One region of the Streptomyces griseobrunneus genome, then DNA from elsewhere that is predicted to be linked to it. Evidence: riboswitches for the same ligand, from Rfam matches in the RefSeq annotation. Region 1 holds a riboswitch; each other region holds the start of a gene.
What was found. A riboswitch is a leader RNA that binds a small molecule or an ion and turns the genes downstream of it on or off. The one in region 1 is predicted to bind cyclic di-AMP.
Positions count from the first base shown of each region.

Region 1 (7,790 bases):
TCCGCGGGGTGAGCGCTCCGCCGCACCCGGAGCTCATCCGGTGGACCCGCCCCTCGGCGGGCTCCCGCCGCTCCACCAACCGGATCCGGAGCGCTTCGAGGACGACCGCCCGCTCGTCCGTGCCCTGGAGGGTGATCCGTACGCCGGTCTCGCCCGCGTGCACCGCGCCGAGCGCGGTCGCCCAGGACTCCGCGTCGGCCTCGGCCGGTGGCGGCGGGACAGCTGCCGGGGGTCCGCCGACGAGGTAGGCGTGCCCGCAGCCGTACTTCCAGACGTGGTCGTCACCGGTCCAGGTGAACGGGGGAGCCGCGGGCCGCGCCACCGATGGCTGCCGCTCGGGGCGCTGCGGCCGTGAGGGGCCGGCGGAGGCCGCGACCAGGACGAGCGCCAGGCCGGCGACGGTGCAGACGGCGAGAGCCTGCACCCACCCGCGTACGGAGGGGGAGCGCGGTACGCGAGCCGGCGGCCCCCCGGCGTACGCGGAAGTGTCCTCGTGGCCGTGCACGGCAGCGGCGGCGGGCGGTACGGAGCCGCTGAGGGCCCGCGTACCCGTCGGCGTACCCCGGCTCTCCCTCGCCTCCGCGTCCTGCCCCGCCTCGGTGCCCGCATCCGAGTCTTCCCCCACCTCGGCGGCCGGGGCCCCCACCGCCCCCGCCTCCTGCCGTTCGACCCGTTCCGCGTCCGCCCGCAGCCACAGGCGGTGCAGTGCTTCCCGCTCCTCGCCCGAGCGGCCGCACAGCCGGGCCAGCCGCTCCACCGGCGCGAACTCCGCCGGTACGGTCTGCCCGGTGCAGTACCGGTGCAGCGTGGAACCGCTGACTCCGATCCGGCGGGCGAGGGAGGCGTACGTCCGGCCCGACCCCTCCCGCAGCCCCCGCAGCCGCTCCGCCAGCGCCTCCCGTGCGGACCCCTCGCCCGTTCCCCGCTCGCCCAACACCCGCTCGACCTCCCGCGGCCGTCCCAGGGGGCGTTCCACCCCACCGGAAACACCCACGTCACCGGTGGTGGGACGGTTCCGTGACGGCCGGAACCCGTGTCGTTCTTGTCCCCGCCGGGACGCCCGCCGCAGTCTGGTGCCGTTCCACCGACCGACTGCTCGACCATCTGAACGGGGAGTTCCACCATGCGCACCACCCGCACGATCCGCACCGCACTCCTGACCGCCGCGGCCGCGGGCCTGGCCGTCACCGCACTGTCCACGGCGCCCGCCTCGGCGGCCCCGGCCGCGCCGAAGTTCCTCTCGGCCGGGCAGTGGCCCGCCTCCCTCACCCCCTGGACCGCCGGCCCGGTGCAGAAGGGCCTGCCCGAGGACGGCTCCGCCTGCACGGCGGGAACCACCCCGGCCGCCGGCACCCGCCACCGGGACTTCCGCACCGAGCTGGACACCGGGGCCCGCCAGACGATCACCGTCGCGCCCACCACCGCCGATGCCAAGGCGCTCGCCGCCGAACTGCGGACCTCGCTGGCTGCCTGCCTCGACCGGCTGAAGGAGCAGGAGCCCGGCCTGGAGGGCGTCAGCCGGTACCACGGCCGGGTGAACGTGGAGGAGGGCGCACACGTCTACAGCATCGACACGTCCTACCCGGAGGTCGGCTCCACCGACATCGGCCTCTACTCCGTCGGCCGGGACGGCCGCACGGTGACCGTCCTGGAGTGGGGACAGCTGGGTGACCTGGACGGCGCCCCGCTGAAGGGGTTCAGGAAGACGGCCGGCACCGCTGTCGCCAAGCTGCACTGAGACCGCGTCGGCGGACCGGCCGGCACGGGGTTCCGGCCGGTCCGCCGACGTGCGCCGCCCCCTCTGCGGGGAGCATGCTGGCTGTGTGACCCGGCACGATGCGACCCGGCCCACCCCGCCCCCCGGAAGCGGGGCCGCGGCCGGGCAAGACGACGGCGGCGGCCGAGTACCGGACGAACTGTCCCTCGTACTCGCGCAGGGGGTCGTCAGCGCCGTCGAGTCGGTCGGAGGATACGCCGGAGGCATCTACCTCCGCTCCGGGACGCCCGGACTGCTGCGTCTCGCCGTGCTCGCCGGGCTGCCCGGTCCGCTGTTCCGCCCCTGGTGGCGGATGCACGTGAACCGGCCGTTCCCCGTCTCCGAGGCCTACCGCACCGGGCGGCCCGTGCTGCTCGCCGACGCCGAGGAGGCCATGCGGCGGTTTCCGCAGCTGATGGCGGGGCTGCCGTTCCCGTTCGGCTCGCTGTGGGTCCCGGTCATCGGCTCGCGGGGCTCCATGGGCGTCCTGGCCGTCCTGCGGTCCGCAACCCCGGGCGAGCCGGTCGCCCCCGCCGACGGGGAGCGGCTGCTCCTGCTGGGCCGCCGGCTCGGGGCCGCGCTCGCCGATCTGGAGTCGCGCTCCCTCCCCGTCGTCTGGGAGCGGGAGCCGATCCCCGTCCAGCTGCCTGCCGCCCCCGCGCCCCCGGTGCGGGTCGGCAGCTTCGACTGGGACCTGCACTCCGGGACACTCACCGCGGACGACGACCTGTGCGCGATCTTCGGCACCGAGCCGGCGGAGTTCCCCGGCACCGTCGACGCCCTCGCCGAACGCCTCGTACCGGAGGACGTGTACGGGCTGTGGGCGCTGGCCCGGCAGGCGGTCGAATCCGCCGACCCGGTGGTCCGCCGGATGCGGCTGCGCGGCCCCGACGGCCGGTATCACCTGCTGGAGCTCTCCGGCCGCTGGACCCACCCGGACGGTGAGGGCAGCGAGAGCCGTCTGAGCGGTTTCGTGGTCGACTTCGGCGCTGGACCCGTCATCGCGGAGGCGGCGGACCGGCTGCCCCGGGGGATCGTCTCGCTGGACCGGATCGGCCGCATCACCTACGCCAACGCGCTCGCGGAGGAGCTGCTGGACCGCCCGCGGGCGGAGCTGGTCGGCCATGTCGTGTGGGAGGTCCTGCCGTGGTTCGGGCACCCGGCGTACGAGGACCACTACCGGGCCGCCCTGATCTCCGACGAACCCGTCCACTTCCTCGCCCGGCGGGCCCCGTCCGTCTGGCTCTCGGTCTCGCTGTACCCGGGCCACGACGGGCTGAGCGCGGTGTTCCAGGCCACGGAACAGCCGGCCTACGCGCCCGGCTCCGTCACCTCGCCGGGCCTGGGCATCGGATCCACCGCCGACCGGTCCTCCGCGCTCTACCGCCCGGTGGCCCTGGCGATCGCGCTCACCGAGGCCGTGACGGCCCGTCAGGTCTCCGCCGTCGTCACCGAGGAGCTGCTGCCCGCGTTCGGCGGCCGGCAGCTCGCCATCTACCTACTGAGCGAGCGTCACCTCCACCTCGCCTGGGAGACCGGGTTCCCCCAGGGGTTCCTCGACCGCTTCGACGGGGTCGGACTCGACGTCTCCATCCCCGGCGTGGAGACCTTGACCACCGGCCGGCCCATCTTCTTCGAGTCGATGCAGCACCTGGCCGACGCCTATCCGGGCATCCCGATGGAGACCGACGTCGGGGCGCGGGCGTTCCTGCCGCTGATCGCCTCGGGGCGGCCCGTCGGCTCGTGCATCCTCGGCTTCGACCGGCCCAGGGGGTTCAGCCCGGAGGAGCGCACCGTCCTGACCGCCCTGGCCGGGCTCATCGCCCAGGCCCTGCAACGCGCCCAGCGGTACGACAGCGAATCGGCGCTCGCCCGGGGGCTGCAGGACGCCCTGCTGCCGCACCGGCTGCCGGAGGTCGACGGGGTCGACACCCTCGGGCGCTATCTCTCCGGCACCCAGGACATGGAGGTGGGCGGCGACTGGTACGACGTCATCGAGACCGGCCACGAACTCGCCCTGATCATCGGCGACGTCCAGGGGCACGGCGTCGCCGCCGCCGCGACCATGGGGCAACTGCGCAGTGCGGTGAGGGCGTTCGCCCTCAGCAACCACGACCCGCAGGAGGTGATGAGCGGCACGAACCGGCTGCTCATCGATCTCGACCCGGGACAGTTCGCCAGCTGCTGCTACATCGCCCTCGACCCGCTGACGGGACGGGCCCGTGCAGTACGGGCGGGCCACCCGCAGCCGTTGCTGCGGCACCCCGACGGCCGGACCGAGGTGCTGGACCTGGCCGGCGGCATCGTGCTGGGCATCGACGGGCAGGCGACCTACCCGGTCACGGAGCTGCGGCTCGACCCGGGCGCCATGCTGGCGCTGTTCACCGACGGGCTCATCGAACGCCCCGGAACCGATATCGACGAGGGCATCGAACGGCTGCGCGCCACCATCGCCGGGATCGGCTCGGTCCCGCTGGCCGAGACGGCGGACCGGGTGATCGAGGAGGCCAGGCAGGCCACGGACCGCCCCGACGACATCGCGATCCTGCTCGCGGACCGCTGGACGCACATCCCGGAGAAGCTGCCGCCGCCGTCCCGTGACACTGCTCCGCCGGGCCTGTGGCGGACGTTCCGCGGACCGGGCCCGGGCGGCACGACGAGTGCCCCGGACCCGGCCTGACGGGTGACGGTCCTGATCCGGCCCCGGGAGGCCGTTCGGATCAGGCCTCGTAGGGCCGTTCGGCCGGGACGAAGGCGCCGGAGGCGTCCAGCATGCCCTCGCGCTCCACGACCTTGATCCGCTCACGGCCCTGTGCGGCACCGAGCGCCTGCTCGTGGGCGTCCAGCTTGTGCCAGCCCTCCCACGTCGTGTACCGGACGTTCCGGCCTTCCAGGAAGGCCTCGACGGCCTCCGGAGCCGGGGTCGCGGGCTCGGCCAGACGGCCGGCGGCGCGGTCCTCCAGCACGCAGGCGACCGTCTCGTTCGCGTCGCCCTTGGTGTGTCCGATCAGACCGATCGGGCCGCGCTTGATCCAGCCCGTGACGTAGACCGAGGCCATGTGCTCGTCACCGGCGATGACGCGTCCCGCCTCGTGCGGGACGGTGCCGGAGGCCACGTCGAAGGGGAGCTTGGGCAGCTCCTCCGAGTAGTAGCCCACGGCGCGGTAGACGCTCTGCATGTCCCAGTCGGTGAACCGGCCGGTGCCCCGGACGTTGCCGGTGCCGTCCAGCTCGGTGCGCTCGGTGCGCAGCGCGGTGACCTTGCCGTCCTCGCCGAGGATCTCGACCGGGGACTCGAAGAAGTGCAGGTAGAGCTTGTGCGGGCGGTCGCCGACATCGCGGATCGCCCAGTTCTCCAGGGTCTGCGCGACCATGTTGGTCTGCTTGTTCTCCCGCCGGGTGGCGATGGAGCCCTCGTCGTACTCGATGTCCTCGGGGTTGACGATGACCTCGATGTTGGGGGAGTGGTCCAGCTCCCGCAGCTCCATCGGGCTGAACTTGGCCTGCGCCGGGCCACGCCGCCCGAACACATGCACCTCCAGCGCCTTGTTCGCCTTGAGGCCCTGGTACACGTTGTCCGGGATCTCGGTCGGCAGCAGCTCGTCCGCCGTCTTGGCCAGGACCCGGGCCACGTCCAGCGCCACGTTGCCGACGCCGAGGACGGCGACCTTCTCCGCCGTGAGCGGCCAGGTGCGCGGGACCTCGGGGTGGCCGTCGTACCAGGAGACGAACTCGGCCGCGCCGTAGGAGCCGTCCAGCTCGATGCCCGGGATGTCGAGCGCCCGGTCCGCCTCCGCGCCTGTGGAGAAGATCACCGCGTCGTAGAAGGACCGCAGGTCGTCCAGGCCGATGTCGTGCGGGTAGCTCACGTTCCCGAAGAGCCGGATCTGCGGCTTGTCCAGCACCTGGTGCAGCGCCTTGACGATGCCCTTGATCCGGGGGTGGTCGGGGGCCACGCCGTAACGGATCAGCCCGAAGGGTGCGGGCATGCGCTCGAACAGGTCGATGGAGACCCCCGGGTCCTGGCAGACCTCGGATTTGAGCAGCGCGTCCGCAGCGTAGATACCGGCAGGGCCGGCTCCGACAATGGCGACGCGGACGGGGCGTGTCATGGCGTGGTGATCCTTAAGGCGGGCGAACGCGGGCAGGTAACAGCGTACGTCGGAGGTAAGGGTTGGCTTACTAGTCTCCACCACACACCGTAAGCCCTGGCCGCGCGAGGACTCCGACCCGGCCTACGGAGCCGCCCGATAAGTCCGTTTCTCCAGGGCGGTATGGGCGATTTCAGTCTTTTAACCCTCTATTCCTTAAAGGACCTATTGGGGCTCTTGGGTAACTTTGACCGCGCCTGTTTCGGCCGCCTCCGCGCGAAGTGGTGAGCGTCACGTCCGAGGGCGCGGACGTGGATCCGGAGGGTTCGGTTCCCTTCTGCGCGAAGAAAGTTGACACCGCGACGGAACGGGCGCGGCCGGGAATTCATGAATTCGATCTTGCGGAGAAAGGTCATCCGGAATTCGGGGCTTGTTCTGTCCGATGCTTTTCGCCTACGGTCACGCTCAATCCGGATGGAACGCCGAATCCTGCCGCCGTCCGGGAAACCGAAACCCACCCACGCACGGCAGGAGCGGGGGAACCAGGTAAGCCGCCGGTCCGGTATCCGGAACGGCTAGGGGTGAAGTCGCAGTCCATGCGGCCAGACATCTCCCGTCTGAACCCGACAGCTCACCTCGTAGGCGCCGGAGAGGAAATTCCCCATGCCCGCACAGGGTAAGCACCGCCGTACCAAGTCCGTCTCGCTGAGCCGTGGCATCGCCGCCCTGACCACGGGTGGAGCCGTTCTGGCCCTCCCGGTGCTCGGCGCCACCACCGCTTCCGCCGCCCCCGCGCACTCCGTCGCCGCGGAAAAGGCGGTGGCTCCGGCCTCCGTGACCGCCCAGGTGAATTCCGTGACGAAGGCCGCGCCCGCCAAGCATTCCGTGGTGGCCGGTGAGACGCTTTCCAAGATCGCCCGTGAGTATTCCGTCAGCGGCGGCTGGAAGAAGCTGTACGAAGGCAACCGGAAGGCCGTCGGCGAGAACCCGAACCTTATTCACCCGGGTATCACGCTGACCATCGGCGCCAAGGCTGCCGCCCCGTCAGGCGCCAAGGCCGGCAAGGCCGCCAAGGCCGCAGCCCCGTCCGCCGGCCGCGCCGCGACGGCGGAGCGCGCCGATCGCTCCGAGCGCACCGCCGCCGCCCCCGTGGCCCAGGCCGCCCCGGCCGCCGCCGCTCCCGCCACCTACTCGAACGATCTGGATGGCTGGATCAAGGAGTCGCTGGCGATCATGGCCGAGCGCGGCATCCCCGGCAGCTATGAGGGCATCCACCGCAACATCATTCGCGAGTCCTCGGGCAACCCGAACGCGATCAACAACTGGGACTCCAACGCGGTCAAGGGCACCCCGTCCAAGGGGCTGCTCCAGGTCATCGACCCGACGTTCCAGGCGTACCACGTGCCCGGCACCTCGACCGACAGCTATGACCCGGTCGCCAACATCACCGCCGCGTGCAACTACGCGGCGGACCGGTACGGCTCGATCGACAACGTCTTCGGCGCCTACTGATCCCTGGAAGCGCCAGGCGCGCATCAGCCCGAGGGGCCCCGGACCGCATGGTCCGGGGCCCCTCGGGCTTGCCGGGAAGTTACCCCCAAGTTTCTAATGACTTACCACGCGATCGACAGTAGAACCTGTTTCACTCTGTCGAGAGTGAGGGATGTCACATGAACGACACTAACCTGCATGAAGGCGCATCCAAGGGCGTCTCCCGTCGAAGATTCATCACAGGAACAGGTTCTCTTCTCGGGGTCGCGGCACTCGCCGGACCCACCACACCCGTCTGGGCCGCGCCCCGGGTGGCAGCAGCCCCGATCGGCTCCGGCGCCCATGTGCCGGTGCTGATCATCGGCACCGGGTACGGCGGCTCCGTGGCCGCACTCCGGCTCGCCCAGGCCGGCACGGACGTGCACATGGTCGAGATGGGCATGGCCTGGGAC
Region 1 covers NZ_CP177080.1:527,054-534,843, reverse strand. Annotated here, with positions in the region: gene ACK8N7_RS02600 (helix-turn-helix domain-containing protein) at 1-976, opposite strand, end outside; gene ACK8N7_RS02595 (hypothetical protein) at 1,124-1,738, shown strand; gene ACK8N7_RS02590 (SpoIIE family protein phosphatase) at 1,824-4,436, shown strand; gene ACK8N7_RS02585 (FAD-dependent oxidoreductase) at 4,477-5,868, opposite strand; cyclic di-AMP (ydaO/yuaA leader) riboswitch at 6,353-6,507, shown strand; gene ACK8N7_RS02580 (transglycosylase SLT domain-containing protein) at 6,511-7,359, shown strand; gene ACK8N7_RS02575 (GMC oxidoreductase) at 7,518-7,790, shown strand, end outside.

Region 2 (7,790 bases), 2.5 Mb from region 1:
ATGCCGTACGCCTCGTCGACACGGCGCAGCGCCTGCGGGAAGGAGATCTTCTCGCGCATCGACAGGGCGTCGATCATGGCCTCGGCGCGGTCGCCGATACCGCGCTTGGGCACGTTGAGGATGCGGCGCAGCGGGACGGTGTCCTCGGGGTTGGCGAGGACGCGGAGGTAGGCCAGGACGTCCCGGACCTCCTTGCGCTCGTAGAAGCGCACGCCGCCGACGACCTTGTAGGGCAGGCCGACGCGGATGAAGATTTCTTCGAAGACACGGGACTGGGCGTTGGTCCGGTAGAAGACGGCGACATCGCCCGCCTTGGCGTCGCCCTTGTCGGTGAGCCGGTCGATCTCCTCGGCGACGAACTGCGCCTCGTCGTGCTCGGTGTCCGCGACGTAACCGATGATGCGGGCGCCGGAGCCGGCGTTGGTCCAGAGGTTCTTGGGGCGGCGGCTCTCGTTGCGCTCGATGACCGCGTTGGCGGCGGAGAGGATCGTCTGCGTGGAGCGGTAGTTCTGCTCCAGGAGGATCGTCTTCGCGTCCGAGTAGTCCTCCTCGAACTGGAGGATGTTGCGGATGGTCGCGCCCCGGAAGGCGTAGATGGACTGGTCCGCGTCGCCCACGACGCACAGCTCGGCGGGGGCGTCGGCCTCTCCGGCCGGGCCGACCAGCTCACGTACCAGGGTGTACTGGGCGTGGTTGGTGTCCTGGTACTCGTCGACCAGGACGTGGCGGAAGCGGCGGCGGTAGTGCTCGGCGACGTCCGGGAAGGCCTGGAGGAGGTGGACCGTCGTCATGATGATGTCGTCGAAGTCCAGCGCGTTGGCCTCGCGCAGGCGTGCCTGGTAGAGCGCGTACGCCTGGGCCAGCGCCTTCTCGAAGCCTCCCCCGTTCTCGGCTTCGCTCGAATGGGAGGTGCCCCCTCCCGCCTGACCGGCGAAGGTCTCCTCGTCGATGAGCTCGTTCTTGAGGTTGGAGACCTTAGCGGTGAAGGACTTCGGCGGGTAGCGCTTGGGGTCCAGGTCCAGATCGCGGCAGACCAGGGCCATGAGGCGCTTGGAGTCGGCGGCGTCGTAGATCGAGAACGACGAGGTGAAGCCGAGCTTCTTCGACTCGCGGCGCAGGATGCGGACGCACGCGCTGTGGAAGGTCATGACCCACATGGCGTTGGCGCGCGGGCCGACGAGCTCCTCGACACGCTCCTTCATCTCGCCCGCGGCCTTGTTGGTGAAGGTGATCGCGAGGATCTGCCCCGGGTGCACCCCGCGCTCGGCCAGCAGGTGGGCGATGCGGTGGGTCAGCACCCGGGTCTTGCCCGAGCCGGCCCCGGCGACGATGAGCAGCGGGGACCCGGCGTGCACGACGGCGGCGCGCTGCTCGGTGTTCAGCCCGTCGAGCAGCGCCGCGGCGTCGATGACCGGGCGCGGGTGGCCGTCCCGGTAATACCCGTCCCGGGGCGGCGGGGGCGCGTCGAAGACGCCCTCGAAGAGTCCCTCCGGCACCGCTTCGGGTGCGTGGTCCTCGGGGGGCGGCGGCGGGCCGTCCTCGGTGGACTGGAGGCCGGCCAGGAAACTGTCGTCAAAGAGGCTGCTCATCGCCATCCGAGTCTAGGGGGCCGCACTGACAACGTTCGGCCGAAGGTCATAAGCGGCCACCCGACCCCGTACGCACGGAGAGCGGACGCCCACGTTCCGTGAAAGAGCGCCCGGTCGGAGGGGGTACGGGGCCTCCGATCCCAAAAGGTCACGAAAATGTATCGGGCATATCGCTCATCCTCCTTCCCAGCGGCACCAAGGGTTGGCTAGCGTGCTCGGTCAGGTGATCCGTATCTCCCTGAGGCGAACCACGTCTCACGGTCACCTCTGCCGAATCCGTGCTGCCCTACCGGCAGTTCGGAACCGGGGACCCACACGCAGCACCGGGGTGAATCGGTCCGTACCCTCGCATCCGGACCGTAGGACAGCCTTCCGTTCCGTCCGAACCCGACAGCTAACCCGGTAGGCGGTCCACGGAAGGAGATGCCGGTCTTGGCATCGCATCGCAAGCCGCGCACGAAGGTGCGCACCACCACCCCCGCCGTCGGGTTCACGACGGCCGCGCTGGCCTCTGTGACCCTGCTCTCCACGCAGAGCGCGACGGCCGCCCCCGCGGAGCCGAAGCCGGCCATGGAGGAGGTCCAGAAGAAGGTGGACGAGCTCTACCGGCAGGCAGGCAGCGCGACCCAGCAGTACAACCGCGCGAAGTCCGCCTCCACGGCCCAGCGCACCAAGGTCGACACGCTGCTCTCCGATGTGGCGAAGCGGACCGAGAAGATCAACGAGGCTCGCCGGGAGCTGGGGGCCTACGCGGCCGAGCAGTACCGCACCGGCGGCATCGCGCCCACGGCGACCTTCTTCCTGGCGGACGACCCGCAGGCGTACTTCGACCAGAGCCGGATGATGAGCCGGTCGACCGAACGGCAGCAGAAGGCCGTCGACGACTTCCGTACGCAGCAGGCCGCGGCGTCGAAGAAGCGCGCGGAGGCCGTGCAGAGCCTGGAGAAGCTCACCGGGACGCAGACCGCGCTCCGCTCCAGCAAGCAGAACGTGCAGACCAAGCTCACCGAGGCCCGGTCCCTGCTCGCCAGGCTGACCGCCGAGGAGAAGGCACGTCTGGCGGAGCTGGAGCGCAAGAAGGAGGCCGAGGCCAAGGAGAAGGCGGAGAAGCTGGCCCGCCGCCAGGCCGCCGAGGCCAAGGAGCGCGAGGAGGCCGAGAAGAAGGCGCGCGAGGAGGCCGCGAAGGGACCGGGCGGCGACAGCGGTTCCGGTTCCGGCAGCGGTACGGGGACGAGCCCGGGAACCGGCACGGGTACGGGGACCGGGGCGGGCGGCAGCTACGCCGCCAAGGCCGAGAAGGTGCTGGCCTTCGCCCGCGCCCAGATCGGGAAGCCGTACGTGTGGGGGGCCTCGGGCCCGTCCTCGTACGACTGCTCCGGGCTGACGCAGGCGGCGTGGCGGGAGGCGGGCGTGCCCCTGCCCCGGACCACCTGGGACCAGGTCGAGGTCGGCACCCGGGTCGCCACCTCCGACCTTCAGCCGGGGGACCTGGTCTTCTTCTACGACGACATCAGCCACGTCGGCATCTACAAGGGCGACGGGATGATGATCCACGCCCCGAAGCCGGGGGCGAACGTCCGCGAGGAGTCGATCTACTACATGCCGATCTACGGCAGCGTGCGCCCGGCGTAGCAGGGCCGGAGGCCGGGGGCGGCCCGCCGGAGACCGCCCCCGAGAGGTCCCGCCGGAGGACCCTGCGGTGGCCCCCGAAGAGGTTCATGGCTCCGGAGCCCAGCCATGGCCAGAACATCGCCGAGCAGTGAGGCAAGTCTTTCTCGGGCCCTTCGCCGGAACTGGGCACCGCGCGCCCGAACCTGCCGGAATGATCAATTCCGGCTCCGCATCTCCGGTCATCCGGCGGCGGCGAAACGTCACATCCGGGCAATAGCTGTCATGGCGAACCTTTTCCGTGCGCCCGGATTAGCGTCCCTGGCGGGCCTGTCGGTATCCCCCGGCGGGCAGCCGACAGGAAGGATGCCGCCTCCGTGGCCGCGCACCGGAAATCCGCTCACCGGAAACCCAAGCAGCGCCCGTTCACCGGCCCTGCTGCCCGCACCGCCGCCACCCTGGCGCTCGCCGGGGCCGCCACCGCCACCTCGGCCACCGGGGCCGGCGCCGCACCCGCCGAGCCCGCTCCCACCGCCGCCCAGGTCCGCGCGAAGGTCGACCGGCTGTACCACGACGCCGAGGTCGCGACGGAGAAGTACAACGGGGCGAAGGAGAAGGAAGCCGCCGCCACCAAGGCCGTCGACACCCTGGCCGACGAGGCCGCCCGCCGCACCGACCGCCTCAACACCGCCCGCCACACGCTCGGCTCGATGGCCACCGCCCAGTACCGCACCGGCGCCCTCGACCCCGCCGTACAGCTGGCGCTCTCCTCGGACCCCGACACCTACCTGGAGCGCGCCGCCCAGCTCGACCGGGCGGGCGACCGGCAGGCAAGCCTGCTCACCGGCATCCGGCGCCAGCTCTCCGGCATCGCCCGGGTCAAGGCCCGCGCCGACCGGGAGACCGAGACGCTCGCCGCCCGCCGGGCCGAGCTGCAGGAGCACCGCACCGCGATCACCACCAAGCTGGCCGACGCCCGCAAGCTCCTGGCCACCCTCACCGCCGACGAACGCGCCGCCTACGAACGCTCGGCCGACGCCGCCCACGGCGGCGGCCCGGCAGCCCCCGCCGACCGCGCCGCCAACCACGCCGACCGCTCCACCGCCCGGGCCTCGGCCGCCGCCCCCAACGCCCGGGCGGGGCGGGCCGTCGCCTTCGCCCACGGGGCGATCGGCAAGCCGTACGTCTGGGGCGCCACCGGCCCCAACGCCTTCGACTGCTCCGGCCTGACCCAGGCGGCCTGGCAGGCGGCGGGCGTCAGCCTGCCCCGCACCACCTACACCCAGATCAACGCGGGCCAACGGGTCTCCCGCTCCGAACTGGCCCCCGGCGACCTGGTGTTCTTCTACTCCGGGATCAGCCACGTCGGCCTCTACATCGGCGGCGGCCAGATGATCCACGCCCCGCGCCCGGGGGCCCCGGTCCGCATCGCGCCCGTCGATCAAATGCCTTTCGCCGGGGCGACCCGGGTGGCATAGTCCCCGTCGCCGGATCCCCTCCCGTCGAAGGAACTCCCGTATGACGATGGCGAACGCCGTCCAGGACTACGCCCGCACGCTCACACTGCGGTCCCCCGCCCACTACCGGGTGGGCCCGTTCACCGTCCGGCACAACCCGGGCTGGGAGCTGAAGTACGCCAACTACGCCATCCCCGACCGGGATGCGGAACCGACGGCGGACAACGTGGCCGCCCTGGTCGAGGCGTTCCGGGCGCGGGAGCGGCTGCCGCGCCTGGAGTTCCTGCCCGCCTGGGCCCCGGCCGTCGAACCGGCCCTGCTGGCCGCCGGTTTCAGCGTGGAGAACCGGGCCCCGCTGCTCGCCTGCGGCCGCGACGACCTCCGTACGCCGAACCCGGTCAAGGGCCTGCACATCACCGTGCCCGCCACCGAAGCGGAATTCACCGACACCGCCCGCGTCCAGCACCAGGGCTTCGGCGGCGAGGGCGAACCCGAGCCGGGCATGACCGACTGGCTGCGCGCGGCGACCGCCGGTGACGGAGTGGCCGCACTGGCGGTCCTCGACGGCGCCCCGGCCGGAGCGGGCGGCTGCTCCGTCCCGGTCGACGGCCTCAGCGAACTGGCCGGCCTCGCCGTCGCCGCCCCCTTCCGCCGCCGGGGCGTCGGCGCCGCGCTCACCGCATGGCTGACGGAACGGGCCCTCGACCAGGGCTGCCGGACCGTCTGGCTGGAGCCCGGCGACCCCGATGTCGAGCGGATCTACGCGAGCGTCGGCTACCGCCGGATCGGCGAGAAGCTCAACATCTCGCTGGAGCCCGCGTAGCCCCATCCGGAGCCGGCCCAGCTCGTCCGGCTCTTCCCGCTCAGACCAGCCGCCGCGCCGTCGCCCACCGGGTCAGCTCGTGCCGGTTGGAGAGCTGGAGCTTGCGCAGCACCGCCGAGACGTGCGACTCGACCGTCTTCACCGAGATGAACAGCTGCTTGGCGATCTCCTTGTACGCGTACCCGCGGGCGATCAGCCGCAGCACCTCACGCTCGCGCTGGGTGAGGCGGTCCATGTCCTCATCCACCGGCGGGGCGTCCGTGGAGGCGAAGGCGTCCAGGACGAAGCCGGCCAGACGGGGGGAGAAGACCGCGTCGCCCTCCTGGACCCGGAAGACCGAGTCGACCAGGTCGGTGCCGGTGATCGTCTTGGTGACATAGCCGCGGGCACCGCCCCGGATCACGCCGATGACGTCCTCGGCGGCGTCCGAGACGGAGAGCGCGAGGAAGCGGACCGGGTTGTCCGCCGCGCCCATCAGCGGGGCGCAGCGGCGCAGCACCTCGACGCCGCCGCCGCCCGGGAGGTGGACGTCGAGGAGGACGACCTCGGGGCGGGTCGCCGTGATGACGGTGACCGCCTGGTCTACGTCGGCGGCCTCGCCGACCACTTCGACGCCGGTCTCCTCGGTGCGGCCGATCTCGGCCTGCACCCCGGTACGGAACATCCGGTGGTCGTCGACGAGCACGACCCGTACCCGCCGCTCCGGGCCCCCGGTGGCTTCGGTGTTCTCGGTCATTCGCTCGCCCTCTCCATCTCCAGCTCGACCTCGGTGCCCCCGCCGGGCACCGAACGCAACCGGGCGCTGCCGCCGTTGCGCTGCATCCGGCCGATGATTGATTCTCGTACGCCCATCCGGTCGGCGGGAACCCCGTCCAGGTCGAACCCCGGACCCCGGTCCCGTACGGAGACGAAGACCGTACGGCCCTCGACCTCCGCGAAGACCTGCACGGCACCGCCCTCGCCACCGTACTTGGCGGCGTTGACCATCGCCTCGCGCGCTGCCTGCATCTGTGCGCCCAGCTTGTCGTCGAGGGGGCAGTCGCCGACGACGACGACCTCCAGGGGGACTCCGTGCTTGTCCTCCACCTCGGCGGCGGCCCGCTTCACGGCCTCGGCCAGGGTCGCCGGCTCGTCGTCCTCGTCCTTGCCGGTGCCCTCGGGGTTGTAGAGCCAGTTCCGCAGCTCGCGCTCCTGGGCGCGGGCCAGGCGTCTGACCTCGCCGCCGTCGTCCGCGTTGCGCTGGATGAGGGTGAGGGTGTGCAGCACGGAGTCGTGGACGTGGGCGGCGACCTCGGCGCGCTCCTGGGCGCGGATGCGCATCAGGCGCTCCTCGGAGAGGTCCTGGGTCATCCGTACCAGGTAGGGGCCGGCGAGCAGGGCGATGCCGGTGAGGACGGCGATGGCGGCGGTCAGGACGTTGCCGAGCTGGGCGGCCGAGCCGCGCACCACCATGAAGACGGCGAGCCCGAGGCCCACCAGGGCGACCCCGGCGAGGGCGCGTGCCAGTTGCAGCAGCCGGCGGCGGCGGCCGACCTCCATCCAGCGGGCGCGCCGCGCGTTGTCCGCCTGACGCCAGACGAGGACGGAGCCCGCGCCGATGAGGAGCGTCGGCCAGATGTAGCGGTCGGCCTCACTGCCCATGTCGACGTTGGCGACGAAGACGCCGGCCCCGACGAGCAGGGCGACGAGGGCGAAGACCTGGCCCGGGTCCGGCTTGCGGAGCCTGCGCCGCCCGTCCGCCGCGGTCTCGAACACCGAGCGGGGGGCGTGCGCGCCGCCGACGCCGCCGACCCCGAGAGGGACGACGATCCAGAACACCGCGTACAGCAGGGCGCCCAGGCCGTCGCTGAGGAAGAGCCCGAGGAAGACGAACCGGACCCAGGCGACCGGCAGTCCGAGGTGTCCGGCGAGCCCGCGCGCGACGCCGCCCAGCATCCGCCCGTCGGCGCTGCGGTACAGCTTGCGCGGCTGCGGCTCCTCCGGGTCGGAGGCGAGAGAGCTGGCGGCTCGGGCGGTGGCGGCGGGCATACCCCGATCGTCACACGCGGCGAGGTCGGGAGGCATCAGGGTAGTCCCCCTGATCGACCCTGAGGGCTCCCGCCGCCCGACCCTGATGCCGGCCCCGCCCCCCGGGGCCCCCGCACCCCTGAGAGCCGCCCCCTGCGGGAAGCCCGGCGCAAAATCAGGGACCGGCCAGGGTCGGCGCGGGTCCCGCCGGGCGGTGCGGGCCGTCACCATGGAGGCATGACCGCTCCTTCGGACGCCGCTCCCGGCGTCGCGCCCCCCGACGCACCCAAACCGCAGCTGCGGCGC
Region 2 covers NZ_CP177080.1:2,980,121-2,987,910, forward strand. Annotated here, with positions in the region: gene pcrA (DNA helicase PcrA) at 1-1,589, opposite strand, end outside; cyclic di-AMP (ydaO/yuaA leader) riboswitch at 1,848-2,014, shown strand; gene ACK8N7_RS13115 (C40 family peptidase) at 2,013-3,221, shown strand; gene ACK8N7_RS13120 (C40 family peptidase) at 3,575-4,675, shown strand; gene ACK8N7_RS13125 (GNAT family N-acetyltransferase) at 4,716-5,477, shown strand; gene ACK8N7_RS13130 (LuxR C-terminal-related transcriptional regulator) at 5,518-6,213, opposite strand; gene ACK8N7_RS13135 (PspC domain-containing protein) at 6,210-7,505, opposite strand; gene ACK8N7_RS13140 (PspC domain-containing protein) at 7,722-7,790, shown strand, end outside.
Region 2: it holds a riboswitch for cyclic di-AMP, as region 1 does, so the genes downstream of both, ACK8N7_RS13115 (C40 family peptidase) here and ACK8N7_RS02580 (transglycosylase SLT domain-containing protein) in region 1, are expected to answer to the same signal.

Region 3 (7,790 bases), 410 kb from region 1:
TGTCGGCGGTGGGCGGCTGCTGGCGCGAGGCGCTGGCGATGTGCGAGCGGGCCGCCGCCTGCTTCCCCGGGACGCTGTGCGTGGGCGTCGACCTGCTGCCCGGGGCCGGCTGGCGGCGCTTCGCCGTCGGTGAGGTCAACGCCTTCGGTGATCTGCTCCCCGGGCTGACCGGACTGCCGGGCAGCGGCGCCGAAGGACTGGACACCTATGCGGCGCAGGTCGCCGCCGTACTGGACCGAGCGAGGAACCACCGTGCCGTCACCCCTCTCTGAACCCGTCACCGACCCCGGACTGCCCGATATGGCCGAGGTCGTCGGCAGCCATGACCTGTTGCTGGTCACCCTGGACACCCTGCGCCACGACGTCGCCGTCGAGCTGGCCGCCGCCGGACGCATCCCGAACCTCGCCCGGCAGCTGCCCGGCGGCGTCTGGGAGAAGCGGCATGCGCCCGGCAGTTTCACCTACGCCTCGCACCAGGCGATGTTCGCCGGGTTCCTGCCGACGCCCGCCGCCCCCGGCCCGCATCCCCGGCTGTTCGCGGTGCGCTTCGCGGGCAGCGAGACGACGGCGGACGGCACGTTCGTCTTCGACACCCCGGACCTGGTGTCGGGTCTGGCCGCCGAGGGCTACCGCACGGTGTGCGTCGGCGGGGTCGGGTTCTTCAACCGGCAGGGGCCGCTGGGGTCGGTGCTGCCGTCCATGTTCCAGGAGAGCCACTGGGAGCCGGAGTTCGGCGTCGCGTCGCCGACCTCGTTCGAGGAGCAGGTGACCCGGGCCGAGAGGGTCGTGGCGGAGCTGCCGCATGAGCAGCGGCTCTTCCTCTTCGTCAACGTGGCCGCGCTGCACCAGCCGAACTGGTTCCACACTCCGGGCGCGACCCGTGAGGCGGGCGACTCCCGGGCCACCCACGCGGCCGCCCTGGAGTACGTCGACCGGCACATCGGCCGGCTCTTCGCCGCCGCGAGCAGCCGCCGCCGCTGTTTCGCGATCGTCTGCTCCGACCACGGCACTGCCTACGGCGACGACGGCTACACCGGCCACCGGCTCGGCCACGAAGCCGTCTGGACCGTGCCGTACGCCCACTTCTTCCTCGAACCGGGGGCCTCCCGATGACCATCAGCACCGCCACGGCAACCGCCACCGGTACGCCCGCACCGCCCGCCGTCCGGCCGTACGAGAGTTACGTCTACGCCTATCCGCACAAGACGGCCTACCGCCCCCTGCCGGAGCGGCCCGCGCTGCGCGAACTGTGGGCGGCGGAGCCCAAGGACGCGCTCTCCCTCTACCTCCACATACCGTTCTGCGAGGTCCGCTGCGGCTTCTGCAACCTCTTCACCCGGATCGGTGCGCCCGAGGAGCTGACGACCCGCTATCTCGACGCCCTGGACCGGCAGGCCGTGGCGGTGCGGGACGCGCTCGGCGACGACGCGCCGGTGCGGTTCGGCGCCGCCGCGTTCGGCGGCGGGACCCCGACCTTCCTCACCGCGGACGAGCTGGAGCGGCTCTGCGACATAGCGGAGAAGCGGATGGGCGCCGACCTGCTCGCGGTGCCGCTGTCGGTGGAGACGTCCCCTTCGACCGCGACCGCCGACCGGCTGGCGGTGCTGGCGGGCCGGGGCACGACCCGGGTCAGCATCGGTGTGCAGAGCTTCGTGGACGAGGAGGCCCGGGCCGCCGTCCGCCCGCAGCGCCGGGCCGAGGTGGAGGCCGCCCTCGGCCGGATCCGGGACGCCCGGATACCGGTGCTGAACATCGACCTGATCTACGGCATCGACGGCCAGACCGAGCGCACCTGGCTCACCTCGCTGGACGCCGCGCTCGCCTGGCGCCCCGAGGAGCTGTATCTCTACCCGCTGTACGTCCGCCCGCTGACCGGCCTGCACCGCCTGGGCGCAGCGGCCGGCCCGGAGGCGGAGGCCCTGGAGCAGGCCGCCTGGGACGAGCAGCGGCTGCGGCTCTACGCGGTGGGCCGCGACCATCTGCTGGCGCGCGGCTACGAGCAGGTGTCGATGCGGATGTTCCGGCACGCCGACGCCCCCCGGGAATCACAGGACGGCCCCGAGGACTACGCCTGCCAGACCGACGGCATGATCGGGCTGGGCTGCGGAGCCCGGTCCTACACGGCGGCCCTGCACTACTCCTTCGACTACGCCGTGGACATGCGGGAGATCCGTTCCATCATCGACGGCTTCACCGCCACCGGGGACTTCTCCCGGGCCGAGGTCGGCCGGTACGTCGACGCGGCCGAGGCCCGCAGGCGTCACCTCCTGCAGTCGCTGCTCCAGGCGGCGGGCCTGCCCCTGGCCGACTACCGCGCCCGCTTCGGCACGGATCCCCGCGAGGACTTCCCCGCCGAGCTGGAGCGGTTCGCGGAACGGGGCTGGCTGGACGCACAGGCGCCGGAGGGCCTCCTGCGGCTCTCCCCGCTGGGGCTGGCCCACTCGGACGCGCTGGGGCCCGCGCTGTTCTCCCCCGGGGTACGGGCCGCGATGGCCGCGTACGAGCGGAAGTGAGCGGGTCATGGACCTGACCATCCTGTACCGGGGCCCGCTGGCCTCGTGCGACTACGACTGTCCGTACTGCCCGTTCGCCAAACGACGCGACAGCAGGGCCCAGTTGACAGCTGACCGGGAGGCGCTGGAGCGGTTCACCGCGTGGGCCGCCACGCAGACCGGCGACCGGCTGTCGGTGCTGTTCACCCCGTGGGGCGAGGGCCTGGTGCGGTCCTGGTACCGGCGGGCACTGACCGAGCTGTCCCGGCTGCCGCACATCGGCAGGGTAGCCATCCAGACGAACCTCAGCGGCCGCACCACATGGCTGGCGGACGCCGATCCGGAGAAGATCGCGCTCTGGTGCACGTACCACCCGGGGCAGACGCCGTACGAGCGGTTCCTCGGCAGGTGCCGGGAGCTGTCCGCACGAGGCGTCCGCTACAGCGTGGGCGTGGTGGGGTTCGAGGCGCACCTTCCCGAGGCCCGGCGGCTGCGGGCGGCGCTGCCCGAGGAGGTCTACCTCTGGGTGAACGCCGCCGAGGGGCAGACGTACACCGACGAGGAGGCGGAGCGGTGGACCGAGCTGGACCCGCTCTTCCCCTACAGCAGGCACCCGCACCGTTCGGCGGGGCTCCCCTGCCGGACGGGCGAGTCGGTGATCTCGGTGGACGGCGACGGCACGGTGCGGCGCTGCCACTTCGTCAAGGCGGAGCTGGGCAACCTCTACGACGGCAGCTACCGCCGGGCGCTGGGGCCGCGGGCCTGTCCGCTCGCCGTGTGCGACTGCCACATCGGCTATGTGCACCTGGAGACGCTGCCGCTGTACGACGTGTTCGCGGGCGGCGTCCTGGAGCGGGTACCCGCCGGGTTCGCCGCGGGCGGGCCGCCGGCCGGGCCCGGCACCGCGGGCCTGTCCCGGCGTGCGCTTCCGCTGCTGGAGCCCTGACCGGAAAGGCGTCCTACAGGGGCAGCAGGTCCGGCCGTTTCGCCTCGACGTGGTCGCCGGACGACTCGCCGCGCAGCCGCCGGCCGATCCACGGCACGAGGTACTCCCGTGCCCACTGGATGTTGTCGCGCCGCGCGTCGAAGGGGCTCCGCTGGGCCTGCGGCGGCCAGGGCTGGTCCGGGTCGGCCGGCACCTCGTGGCCGAGGACCTGGGCGGCGCGCAGCGCGACGCGGGTGTGGCCCTCGGGCGACAGGTGGAGCCGGTCGGCGTCCCAGGCGCGCCGGTCCTGGACCGACCGCAGCGACCACAGGTCGAGCACGGGGCAGTGGTAGCGGTCGGCGATGGCCCTCAGGTGGACGTTGTACGTGGCGATCTTGCCGCGCATGTGGCGCAGCACCGGAACGCCCCGGGTGTCGAACCCGGTGGTGACCATGACGGTGCCGACCGCGTCGGTCAGGTCCGCGACGGCCCGCTCGAAGCGCTCGGCCAGATCGTCGGGGTCGGTGCCGGGCCGGATGATGTCGTTGCCGCCCGCGCAGAAGGTGACCAGGTCGGGGGCCAGTTCCTTGGCGCGGGGGAGCTGCTCCTCGACGATCTGGTCGAGAAGGCGTCCGCGTACGGCGAGATTGGCGTAACGGAAGTTCCCGTGCCGGGTCTCGTCCGGGCTCGTCGCTGCGTCGGGGGCCGGGAGCCGGTCGGCGAGCAGAACCGCGAACCGGTCCGCCCAGCCGACAAAGGTGCCGTCGGGGCCGGGGTCTCCGACACCTTCGGTGAAACTGTCCCCGATCGCCGCGTACGACCCGATGGTGTTCTGCTGCTGGGTTCTCGAATCGTCTGCCACAAGCACATATCCTGCACCGTTCAATGTGACCTACGCGACCGTAATACGGGGTTGACGGGTGGTGAGATAGACCACCCGGTCAGGTTTTGGTAAAGCCGGAATAAGTGGAGGGGCGGTGCGCCGCTGCGCACCGCCCCTCGATCACTTCTTGCTGCCCTCGGGTCAGAGGGAGACGCCGTGCTGTCGCAGGTAGGCGATCGGGTCGACGTCGGAGCCGTAGCTCGGGCCTGTGCGGACCTCGAAGTGGAGGTGCGGGCCGGTGGAGTTGCCGGTGGAGCCGGAGAGGCCGATCTGCTGGCCGCCGGTGACGGTCTGGCCGACCGAGACGTTGAGCGAGGACTGGTGGGCGTACTGGGAGTACATGCCGTCCTCGTGCTGGATGACGACCTCGTTGCCGTACGAGCCGCTGTTGCCGGCCGAGACCACGGTGCCCGGTCCGATGGCGAGGACGGGGGTGCCGGAGGCGGCCTGGAAGTCCGAGCCGGTGTGGTAGCCGCTGGACCAGCTGGCGCCGGAAGCGCGGTACTGGGTGGTGACGTTGGCGCTGGCGAGCGGGGCGGACCAGCCGGAGCCGTTGGCCTCGGAGGAACCGGTCTGCGCGGAGGTGCCGGCCGGCGCGGCGGCGTCGGACTCGTCGGCCGAGAGGGTGTCGCCCTTCGGGGCCTGCTCAGCCTTCTTCGGCGCGGCCTTGGGGGCGGCCTTGGGGGCGGCCTTGGGGGCCGGAGCGGCCTTCTTGGCCTCCGAAGGCGCGGCGGAGCCGGACGCCTTGGCGCCGAGGGTGAGCTTCATGCCCGGGAAGATCAGGCTGGGGTTCTCGCCGACGGCCGAGCGGTTGTCCTGGTACAGCTTCTGCCAGCCACCCTTGACCTGGTGCTCGGCCGCGATCTTCGCGAGGTAGTCGCCGGAGACGACGGAGTACGTCTTCGGGGCGGCCTTCGCCTTGGCGGGCGCGGCCTGCGGGGCGGACTGCACTGCGGCGGCCGTGGCGGCCGCGGGGGCCGCCTTCTCCGCGGCGTGGGCGCCGGTGGCGCCGATCAGCGGGAGGGCGAGTACGGCGCCGCCGGTGCCCGCGGCGATGACGCCGCGGTGGATCGGGCCGGACTTGGTACGACGGTGCTTACCCTTTGCGGGCATGGGGAAGTTCCTCTCCGGCGCCTGCGAGGTGAGCTGTCGGGTTCGGGCTGGAGATGCCCGGTCGCCGGGTGGCGACTTCACCCCGAGCCGGTCCGGATCGCTCCGGGCCGGCGGCTTACCTGGTTCCCCCGCTCCTGCCACGCGTGAGTGGGTTGGGTGCGAATTCCGGGCGGCGGCAGGATTAGGCGGTCCGTCCGGATTGACGGTGACCGTAAACGAGTGAGGACGGCAGGAACAAGCCGTCGGTTGCACACCGGAATCATCGATTCAATTTCGCTCCGGATTTCCCGTCACACTCCGTGGATTACGGATCTTGGCTTTCCGTACGGATACCGGGAAAACATCCGGGCGCAGCCGCCACGGTCCGTCACGGATATGATCCCGCTCACCTACGGAATCCCATCTCCCCCATTAGCGGGGCATGTTCTACGAAATACACCAATACGGACACACCGTGCGCGCCTCCCCTGACACACCATCAGCGGACCGCTGATTTTCCGCCGAATCGATGTCGTATCGTCACAGGGGCGCCCTCGCCGGAGAGCCGCGCCGACGCCAGAGATCCAGGAGCCACCGTGACGCAGCAGGTGCCGCAGGTCCCGCCGACAGAGACCGCACTCACCGGAGTGCGCAACTTCCGCGACGTGGGCGGGCTCCCCACCGCGGACGGGCGGCGCACCGCCTTCGGCAGGCTCTACCGCAGCGGTCACCTGGCGCACGCCAGCGCCGATGACGCGCTCTTCCTCGGCGGGCTCGGGCTGCACACGGTCTTCGACTTCCGCAACTCCGCCGACCACAAGCTCGACGGGTACGACATCGAGCTGGCCGGTGTCCGTAATGTCAGCATTCCGCTCTCCGACCCGGCCGACGGAGCCGAGTTCTGGCGGCTGGTGCGCGACGGGAACATCGAGCAGCTGCGCTCGATCCTGGCGAACGGCAAGGGCACTGAGCGCATGCTGACCATGTACCGCTCGACCATCGTGGACCGCACCGCCGAGCACAGCCGGGTGCTGCACGCCCTGGCGGAGGACAGCGTGCCCGCGCTGATGCACTGCGCGGCGGGCAAGGACCGGGCCGGTCTGTCGATCGCGGTCTCGCTGCTCGCGGTCGGCGTCGAGCGCGAGGCGATCGAGGCGGACTACCTCAAGTCCAACGATCCCCACCGGCGGTACAAGGTGAAGCGCTCGGACATGTCCGAGACAGGGATGTCCGCCGAGGTGATGGAGCTCCTCAACCCGCTCTTCGGGGCGGAGGCCGCCTATCTCGCGGCGGCGTTCGCGGCCATTGACGAGACCTGGGGCACGACGGACCGCTACCTGGCGGAGGGGCTGAAGGTCTCCCCCGAGACCCGGGAGCGGCTGCGCGAGCGGCTGCTAGACCAGGGCTGAGAAGGCAAAGGCCGCAGGATCAGGGCTGCGGGATCAGCCGGGCGGTCACTCCGCGCCCGCCACCACGAAGAGCAGGTAGAGGAAGGCCGCGATCACATGGCCGACCACCAGGTAGGCGAAGAGCCGGATGATGAGACCGCGCGGCATCCGCCGCTCCTGGGTGTCCTTCGTGGCCTTGGGGTTCCTCGGGGTCAGCGGGTCGTAGCGCTCGGAATCGGACATGACGGTCCTCTCTGCCGGCCTCGCGGCCGGGGGAACGAAGGGGTCAGCGCGCGTGCAGTGCGTTGCCGAGGCAGAGCTCGGCCGCGGGGCTCTGCAGCAGGGAGTGGACGAAGAGCAGCTCCGCCCCGCCCCGGTCCAGGGCCGCGATCCGGTGCGGGGTGAGCGAGTCGAAGTGGGCGCTGTCGCCCGGGTCCAGATCGTGCACGGTCTCCCCCAGCGCGACCCGCAGCCGCCCGCCGAGGACGTACAGCCACTCCTCGCCGGGGTGCACCCGCACCAGATCGCCCTGGGCGCCGTACGGGACGCGGACCCTCAGCGCCTGCATGGCGCGGCCGGAGCCACCGGCCCGGCGGTACATCCAGCCGTCGGCCTCGGCGCCCTCGAAGGCGCCGCCCCGGATGACCGCCTCCCGCTCTGGCGGCTTCTCGCCGAGGAGTTCGGAGACCGTCGTACCGTAGATACGGGCCAGGCCGAGCAGCATGGGCAGCGAAGGCTGCCTGCGGCCCGTCTCCAGCCGGGAGAGGTGGGCCGGGGAGAGTCCGGCCCGCTGGGCCGCGGTCTCCAGGGTGAGATCGCGCCCGCGGCGCAGCTCGCGCAGTCGGGGTGCGACGCCGGGGAGCTCGTCGGCCACCCCTTCGTCCGGAGGATTCATGCCTCCATTGGGCCAGGAACTTTCCTCCCGGGCAAATAATTTGCCCCGGAGGCAAAAACTCAACGGTTGGCGACCGCCTGTTTGACGAGGGTCCGGCCGAAGTCCCACATCAGGC
Region 3 covers NZ_CP177080.1:937,370-945,159, forward strand. Annotated here, with positions in the region: gene ACK8N7_RS04405 (STM4014 family protein) at 1-272, shown strand, start outside; gene ACK8N7_RS04410 (STM4013/SEN3800 family hydrolase) at 301-1,113, shown strand; gene ACK8N7_RS04415 (STM4012 family radical SAM protein) at 1,110-2,513, shown strand; gene ACK8N7_RS04420 (STM4011 family radical SAM protein) at 2,521-3,438, shown strand; gene ACK8N7_RS04425 (SGNH/GDSL hydrolase family protein) at 3,452-4,279, opposite strand; gene ACK8N7_RS04430 (M23 family metallopeptidase) at 4,442-5,413, opposite strand; cyclic di-AMP (ydaO/yuaA leader) riboswitch at 5,417-5,582, opposite strand; gene ACK8N7_RS04435 (tyrosine-protein phosphatase) at 5,989-6,801, shown strand; gene ACK8N7_RS04440 (DUF6126 family protein) at 6,847-7,023, opposite strand; gene ACK8N7_RS04445 (helix-turn-helix domain-containing protein) at 7,067-7,675, opposite strand; gene ACK8N7_RS04450 (aspartate aminotransferase family protein) at 7,735-7,790, opposite strand, start outside.
Region 3: it holds a riboswitch for cyclic di-AMP, as region 1 does, so the genes downstream of both, ACK8N7_RS04430 (M23 family metallopeptidase) here and ACK8N7_RS02580 (transglycosylase SLT domain-containing protein) in region 1, are expected to answer to the same signal.

Region 4 (7,790 bases), 3.2 Mb from region 1:
AGCAGGCCGAGCGCGAGGCCGCCGACCTGACGAAGCAGCTGGAGCGCGTCCAGCGCCGCGCCGTCGAGCTCCGCGAGGAGGCCGACCGCCTGGTCGCCCGTGCCGCGCGCGAGCGGGGCGACGACCCGGAGGCGGCGGTGGCCGAGGTGGCCGCCGAGGCCGAGGCCGCCCTCGTGGCAGCCGTGTCCGTGCCGGAGCAGCCGGCCGCCCGTGACGAGCAGCGCCGCGACGAGCGGGGCAACTACGAGCGCCGCGACAACCGCGGTGGCGACCGTGGCGGCTACCGCGGCGGCAACGACCGCCGTGACGACCGCCCGTCCGGTGGTTTCCGCTCCGGTGGCAGCAGCGACCGTCGGGACGACCGTGGTGGCCGTCCGTTCGAGCGTCGTGACAACGACCGTCCGGCGTTCAACCGTGACCGCCGTGACGAGCGCCCCTCGGGTGGCTCCGGTGGCTTCCGCTCCGGCGGCAGCAGCGACCGTCGGGACGACCGTGGTGGCCGTCCGTTCGAGCGTCGTGACAACGACCGTCCGGCGTTCAACCGTGACCGCCGTGACGAGCGCCCCTCGGGTGGCTCGGGTGGCTTCCGCTCCGGCGGCAGCGACCGCCCCTCGGGTGGTTTCCGCTCCGGTGGCAGCAGCGACCGTCGGGACGACCGTGGTGGCCGTCCGTTCGAGCGTCGTGACAACGACCGTCCGGCGTTCAACCGTGACCGCCGTGACGAGCGCCCCTCGGGTGGCTCCGGTGGCTTCCGCTCCGGCGGCAGCGACCGCCCGTTCAACCGTGACCGTCGTGACGACCGCCCCGCGGGCGGCTTCCGCTCGGGTGGCACCGACCGCCCGACCGGCCGTCGTGACGAGCACCGCGGCGCCAACACCGGCGCCAACACCGGCACCAACACCGGTTCCTTCGGCCGCCGCGACGACAAGCCGCGCTGGAAGCGCAACGGCTGACCACCGCCCAGCCGCTGACAAGCAGCTGAGCACGTCCGCCTGACAGACCGGCAGGGCCCGTACGCCACCGAACCGACTCGGTGACGTACGGGCCCTGTTGCTGTTCCCGGGAGGCCCCGCCTCCCGGGGTGCCGCGACCCCCACCAAGGCCGCATCTCGCCGCGAAAGGGACGCTATGGGGGGCGCGACAGGGCCCGACACCGATACCGGATCGGCTGCCGGGACCGGGCGGGCTATGCTCGTGGGTGATGTGACCGGGGCCGTTAGCTCAATTGGTCAGAGCAGCGGACTTTTAATCCGTTGGTTGTGGGTTCGAGTCCCACACGGCCTACCCGGAGCGGGGCCGGGTGCAAGCCCGTGACCCGTGAACGAGCGCCTTCGTCCGGCCCAGGCCGGACGAAGGCGCTTCGACGTTCCTGGGCTCAGGCGCCGCTCACCCCGAGTCCGGTCCAGGCCCGGCGCGGGCCGTGGGAAAAGTGGTCGGACCTGCCGCTCCGATGGCGTAGAGTTGTGTTTACCGACGCGGGGTGGAGCAGCTCGGTAGCTCGCTGGGCTCATAACCCAGAGGTCGCAGGTTCAAATCCTGTCCCCGCTACTGAAGGCCCGGGCCCGGCACGCACAGCGTGCCGGGCCCGAGTCGTTTCCTGGGGCCGGCACGGATGTTCGGGCTTGACCTTGACGCAACGTAAAGATCTAGCGTTTCCGGCATGGAGTGGTCCATCCAGGAAATCGCCAGAAAGGCCGGCACCACGAGCCGCACGCTCCGGCACTACGGGGACCTCGGTCTCCTGGCGCCGAGCCGGGTCGGGAGCAACGGCTACCGCTACTACGACCAGGACGCCCTCGTCCGGCTGCAGCGCATCCTGCTGCTGCGGGAGCTGGGGCTGTCGCTGCCCGCCATCAAGGGCGTACTGGAGGGGCAGCGGGACACGGCGGTGGCGTTGCGGGCGCATCTGCGGCTGCTCGAACAGGAACAGGCGCGCATCGGGCGGCAGATCGCCTCGGTGCGGACCACTCTCCACAAGACCGAGGAGGGGATGGAACTCATGGCCGACGAAGTGTTCGACGGTTTCGACCACACCGCCCACGAGCGGGAGGTGACCGAGCGCTGGGGCCGCGAAACGTACGAGGAGGGCGACCGGTGGTGGCGTTCGCTGGGGGAGGCCGGGAAGAAGGCGTTCCTGGACGAGCACGAAGCCATCGCGCGTGACTGGGGGCGGGCCAGGGAGGCCGGGCTCGGTGCGGACAGTGAGCAGGCGCAGGACATCGCTCGGCGGCACTGCGCGTGGCTGTCGTCGTCCAAGGCGCCGAGCCGGTCGTACGTGATCGGGCTCGGTGAGATGTATGTCGCCGATCCGCGCTTCGGAAAGAACTACGATCGCTACGGGGACGGCACCGCCGCCTTCGTACGGGATGCACTGACGATCTACGCGGAACAACGGCTCACCGACTGACCGCGGGGAGCGGCGTTCCCGGCCGCTTCCCCCTATTTGGCCGATGACGAGTCGCCGCACGGCGCGGCTCCGGGAAGCCTGGACGGGGCGCGGTACCGTCCGCAGCCGTGGCCGGACCGGGCAGGAGTACACAAGGTGGGGATGGCGGAGAAGGGGCGCGGACGCGTGACGGGGAGCTTCGGCGTCCCGGGGCGCGGCATGTCCGGCTCCACGGGCCGGGGGAAGCCGGTGGTGGCCCGGAGCGCCGGTACCCGGCGGTTCGTCCGGCTGCTTCCGGTGCTGCTGATCGGCGGCGGGCTCCTCTTCGACTCGCTCGCCCCGCCCAACTTCACCGCCGTGCCCCTGTTCGTGGCCGCGCCGCTGATCGCCGCGCCCTTCTTCTCGCTGGCCAGTACGGTCCGTACGGGCGTGGCCGCCGTCCTCTCGGTCATCGCGATGCGGCTCTCCGACGGCACGTCCACCCAGGTCGTCCCGGTCATCGAGATGATCACCGTGCTCACCGCCGCGGCCCTGGCCCTCGTCATCAACGGGGTCGTGCGCCGCAGCAACGAGCAGCTGGCCTCGGCGCGGGTCATCGCGGAGACCGCCATGCGGGCCGTGCTGCCGACCCCGGCGGAGCGGATCGGCGGGCTGCAAGTGGCCGCGCGGTACGAGGCGGCGCAGGCGGACGAGTTCGTCGGCGGGGACCTGTTCGCGGTGGCGGACACCCCGTACGGCGTACGCCTGGTCGTCGGTGACGTGCGCGGCAAGGGGCTGGACGCCGTGGAGGCGGTGGCCGTGATCATCGGGGCGTTCCGGGAGGCCGCCGAGCAGGAGCGGTCCCTGGAGGGCGTGGCCCAGCGGCTGGAGCGGGCGCTCGCACGGGAGGGGACGCGGCGGTACGGGCTGGACGCCATGGAGGGGTTCATCACCGCCGTACTGGCCGAGATCCCGCCCGGTTCGGCCTCGCTGCGGCTGGTCAACCGCGGTCACCCGGAGCCCATCCTGCTGCACGCGGACGGGGCCCTGGAGGTCCTCGCGCCCAGCGTGCCCGCGATGCCGCTGGGGATGGACCTCGGGGTGTGGCCCGATCGCTCCGACGAGTGGGAGCTGCCCGCCGGTTCGACGCTGCTCGCCTTCACGGACGGCCTCTCCGAGGCGCGGGACGCGAACGGGGCCTTCTACGACCCGGCGGCCCGGCTGCGCGGCCGGATCTTCCCCGGCCCCGAGGAGCTGCTCTCGGCGCTCACCGACGACGTACGGCTGCACACCGGGGGCCGGTCGACGGACGACATGGCGCTGCTCGCGGTGAGCCGGCCGGCGGAGGGACAGCCGCCGCGGCGGACGACGGTGAAGATCGTGGGCCGGGGCGATGACACGGTGCGTAACTGAAGAGCACCACTCCGCATAACATTTGACACACCATCAGAAAAAGAGGTGTGGGTGAGTGGTCGTCAAGTCGTCCGATTCGGGCCGCTTGTGGACGGTAAGTCCCCGTCGGAGCCGTTAATGATCAACAAGAACAGCTTGGAATCGGGCCCGTCTGTCTATTAACGTTCGATAACGCAGCGCGGTCGTCCCAGCCGTCGTCAGAGACGGCGCCGTGCGCGAGCGCCGAATCCCGCAAGGGAACCGGGGAACCACCTACATGGGGTGAATCGGACGCCTGCGTCTCGTGAGAGGCGGAGGGGCCCGTAGGAGACCTTCCTGCTCCGAACCCGTCAGCTAACCCGGTAGGCGAGAAGGAAGGAAAGGAGTGCGCCCACGTGGCGTCCAACAAGCCTGCCCCTGAGGCCCCGTCACCCTTCACTGCCGACGGTATCGGTGGCCCGGAGCGGACCTGGGAGGAGTGGAACCCCACCGCGGAGTCCATCCGTCCCGTCCGCGGCAAGCACCGCGTGGCCAAGCAGCGAGGCCTCGCCCGCAGCTCCACCGTCCTCGGGGTCGGCGTCATAGCGGCCGTCGGTGCGGGTGGCATGGCCACCGCCCAGAGCAAGCCGCCGGTCTCCATCTCTCTTCCCGATTCCATCGCGGACAACCTCCCCGACGCCAAGTCCCTCCCCGGCGTCGGCGCTTTCATGTCCGAGGACGCCGAGGCCGCGCCGCTCGCCGCCGCACCGATCACCTCCGCGGGCATCACGTCCGCCGAGGCCGAGCAGGGCACCACCGACGCGGGCGAGGCCCTGCGCGCCCGGATCCTCCAGCAGGCCGAGCAGCAGCAGGCCAGCGCCGACGCCGAGGCCAAGGCCGCCGAGGAGAAGGCCGCGGCCGAGAAGGCCGCCGACGAGGCGAAGAAGCAGCAGGACGACGCCGAGGCGAAGGCCAAGGCCAAGATCGCCGCCGAGAAGAAGGCGGCGAAGGAAGCGGCGGAGAAGAAGGCCGAGGAGGAGCGCCTCGCCAAGCTCCGCGCCAGCTACACCCTGCCCGCCTCCTCGTACACGATCACCTCGACCTACGGTCAGTCCGGCGCCATGTGGTCCTCCGGCCAGCACACCGGCCTGGACTTCGCCGGGGCGGCCGGTTCGCCGCTCAAGGCCGTGCACAGCGGCACGATCACGTCGGCCGGCTGGTCCGGTTCCTACGGCTACCGTACGGTCCTCCAGCTCGACGACGGCACGGAGGTCTGGTACGCCCACCAGTCCTCGATCGACGTCTCGGTCGGCCAGAAGGTCAGCACCGGCGAGACCATCGGCCGCATGGGCGCGACCGGCAACGTCACCGGTGTCCACCTCCACCTGGAGGTCCACACCGCGGGCGGCTCGGCCCTGAACCCGATGGCCTGGCTGAACAGCAAGGGCCTGAACGTCTGAGCCCCCCGCGTCCCCGCGGGCGCACGCACCACCCCCGAAACCCCGGCAGCCCTGACGCTCACCCCCCGACGTCAGGGCTGCCGGTCTGTCCGGGGGCGGGGGGTGGCAGGGCCCGGCGTACGTGGAGGCGGTGGAATACCCGGCGCCGCCGGCGCCGTTGAACACCCACATGACTTCTCTGCGCACCCTCGGCAACTCCGACCTCCAGGTCTTCCCCCTCTCCCTCGGCGGCAACGTCTTCGGTTGGACGGCCGACGAGGAGCAGTCGTTCGCCGTCCTGGACGCGTACGCCGCGGCCGGCGGCAACTTCATCGACACCGCCGACGCCTACACCGCCTGGATCGAGGGCAACCAGGGCGGCGAGTCGGAGACCGTCATCGGCAAGTGGCTCGCCTCGCGCGGTAACCGCTCCGACATCGTGGTGGCCACCAAGGTCGGTGCCCACCCCGGCTACAAGGGGCTCTCCGCCGCCACCATCAAGGGTGCGGCCGAGCAGTCGCTGCGCCGGCTCGGCACCGACCACATCGACCTCTACTACACGCACTTCGACGACGAGACCGTCCCGGTCGAGGAGATCATCACCGCCCTCGACCAGCTGGTGAAGGACGGCAAGGTGCGCCACATCGCCGCCTCCAACATCAGCCCCGAGCGCCTCCAGGCCTCCCTGGACTTCTCCGAACGCGAGGGCCTGGCCCGGTACATCGCGCTCCAGCCGCACTACAACCTGGTCTCCCGCGCCACCTACGAGGGCCCGCTCCAGGAGACCGCCGCCCGCGCCGGCCTCGCCGCCGTCCCGTACTTCGCGCTGGCCTCCGGCTTCCTCACCGGCAAGTACCGCCCAGGCACGAACGTGGAGAGCGCCCGCTCCGCGAAGGCGGGCGAGCACCTGGAGTCGGAGCGGGGCCGCAAGGTGCTCGCCGCCCTCGACAAGGTCGCCACGGAACGGGACGCCGAGATCGCCACGGTCGCCCTCGCCTGGCTCGCTGCCCGCCTGACGGTCGCGGCCCCGATCGCCTCCGCCCGCACGGTCGAACAGCTCCCCGCGCTCCTGGCCGTGGCGGACCTGGAGCTGACGGAGGCGGAGCTGGCGGTGCTCACGGAGGCCTCGGCCTGACCCGGCCCGCCTGAACCGCCTTACGGGGGAGGCGGGGTGGGGTTGTAGGGGCTGCCGCCGGGTTGGCCGTGCCGGCCGTACTGACTGTGCTGGCCCTGCTGGCCGTACGCATGGGGCTGCGGGGCCGGGTAGCCGTACCCGGTTCCTTGGCCCTGGCTCTGCCCGTAACCCTGGCTCTGCCCGTAACCCTGGCTCTGCCCGTATCCGTATCCCTGGCCGTACCCGTACCCGTACCCGTGCCCGTGCCCCTGGCCCTGTCCGTTTCCGTACGGCATCGGGGGGCGGGGGTACGCATGTGGGCGCGGGCCGCTGCCGGTGATGCGGGCCGCGTGGGTGAGGGCCGGGCCCGCGATGGGGCGGCGCTGCCAGAGATGGTGCAGCAGCTCCCGTTCCCGCTCGGCGAAGTCCGGGCCCGCCGCGTCGTGGCGGGCGAGGCGGCGCAGGCCGGCCAGGGAGGTCGCGAACGACTCGTACTCGGCGACCGCGCGGGCCGCCGCCCGGCCCCGGGACCTGTCCTGCCGCCCGTGCCAGTGGCGGGCCAGGTCGCGGGCCGTGCCCCGGGTCCGCATCGAGGCGAGCGCCAGTGGCTCGGCCGGGCCCAGCCAGCCTGCCGTGGCGTACGCGGGCAGTTCGGCGGCGAGCGTCCGCAGCTCACGTCGGCGCCACCAGACCGCCAGCCAGGTCAGCAGCGCGAACGCCGGGACCATCACCATCCCGTACACCGCGTAGAAGCCGTACGGGCCGAAGGCCGACGAGCCGTTCCACAGGGCGTGCAGGCCCATCGAGAGGAGCAGGCCGAGCAGCGGCAGGGCGATCCGGCGGACCCGGTGGTGGCGGCCGCTGATGGCCGCGAAGCCGAAGCCGAGGCCGGTGAGGACCGTGAACAGCGGATGCGCGAACGGTGACATCACGATCCGTACGAAGAACGTCCCGGCGGTCACCGAGGCGAACCCGGAACTGCCCATCATCTGGTCCTCACCGAAGGCGTTGCCCAGATAGAGGATGTTCTCGGTGAAGGCGAAGCCCGTGGCGGTGAACCCGGCGACCACGATGCCGTCGACCACGCCCCGGAACTCCCGTCGCCGGAAGACGAAGATCAGCAGTACGGAGACGGCCTTGGCGCTCTCCTCCACGACCGGGGCGATCACCGTGGCGCCCAGGGTGTCGGCGCTCGACGGGTCGGCGGTGGCGGTGGCTATCCAGCGCATCGCGAACGAGTTGGCGATGATCGCGACGAGCGCGGCGGCGCACGCGCCCCAGGCGAAGGAGAAGATCAGGTTCCGCCAGGGGCCGGGCTCGACCCGGTCGAGCCAGCGGAAGGCGGCCATCAGGAGCGGCACCGGAAGCACCGCCAGGCCCAGGCCGACCAGGAACCCCTCCGGGCCCGTCTGTTCGCGGACGAGGGCGAGGATCACCAGCCCGCACAGCGCGAGCGCCACGGTCACGGCCCCGACGCGGAACGCCTTGCTGCGCCACACCA
Region 4 covers NZ_CP177080.1:3,731,934-3,739,723, reverse strand. Annotated here, with positions in the region: gene ACK8N7_RS17035 (DEAD/DEAH box helicase) at 1-953, shown strand, start outside; tRNA gene ACK8N7_RS17030 (tRNA-Lys) at 1,211-1,284, shown strand; tRNA gene ACK8N7_RS17025 (tRNA-Met) at 1,475-1,548, shown strand; gene ACK8N7_RS17020 (MerR family transcriptional regulator) at 1,661-2,407, shown strand; gene ACK8N7_RS17015 (PP2C family protein-serine/threonine phosphatase) at 2,606-3,778, shown strand; cyclic di-AMP (ydaO/yuaA leader) riboswitch at 3,989-4,140, shown strand; gene ACK8N7_RS17010 (M23 family metallopeptidase) at 4,153-5,196, shown strand; gene ACK8N7_RS17005 (aldo/keto reductase) at 5,366-6,310, shown strand; gene ACK8N7_RS17000 (PrsW family intramembrane metalloprotease) at 6,331-7,790, opposite strand, start outside.
Region 4: it holds a riboswitch for cyclic di-AMP, as region 1 does, so the genes downstream of both, ACK8N7_RS17010 (M23 family metallopeptidase) here and ACK8N7_RS02580 (transglycosylase SLT domain-containing protein) in region 1, are expected to answer to the same signal.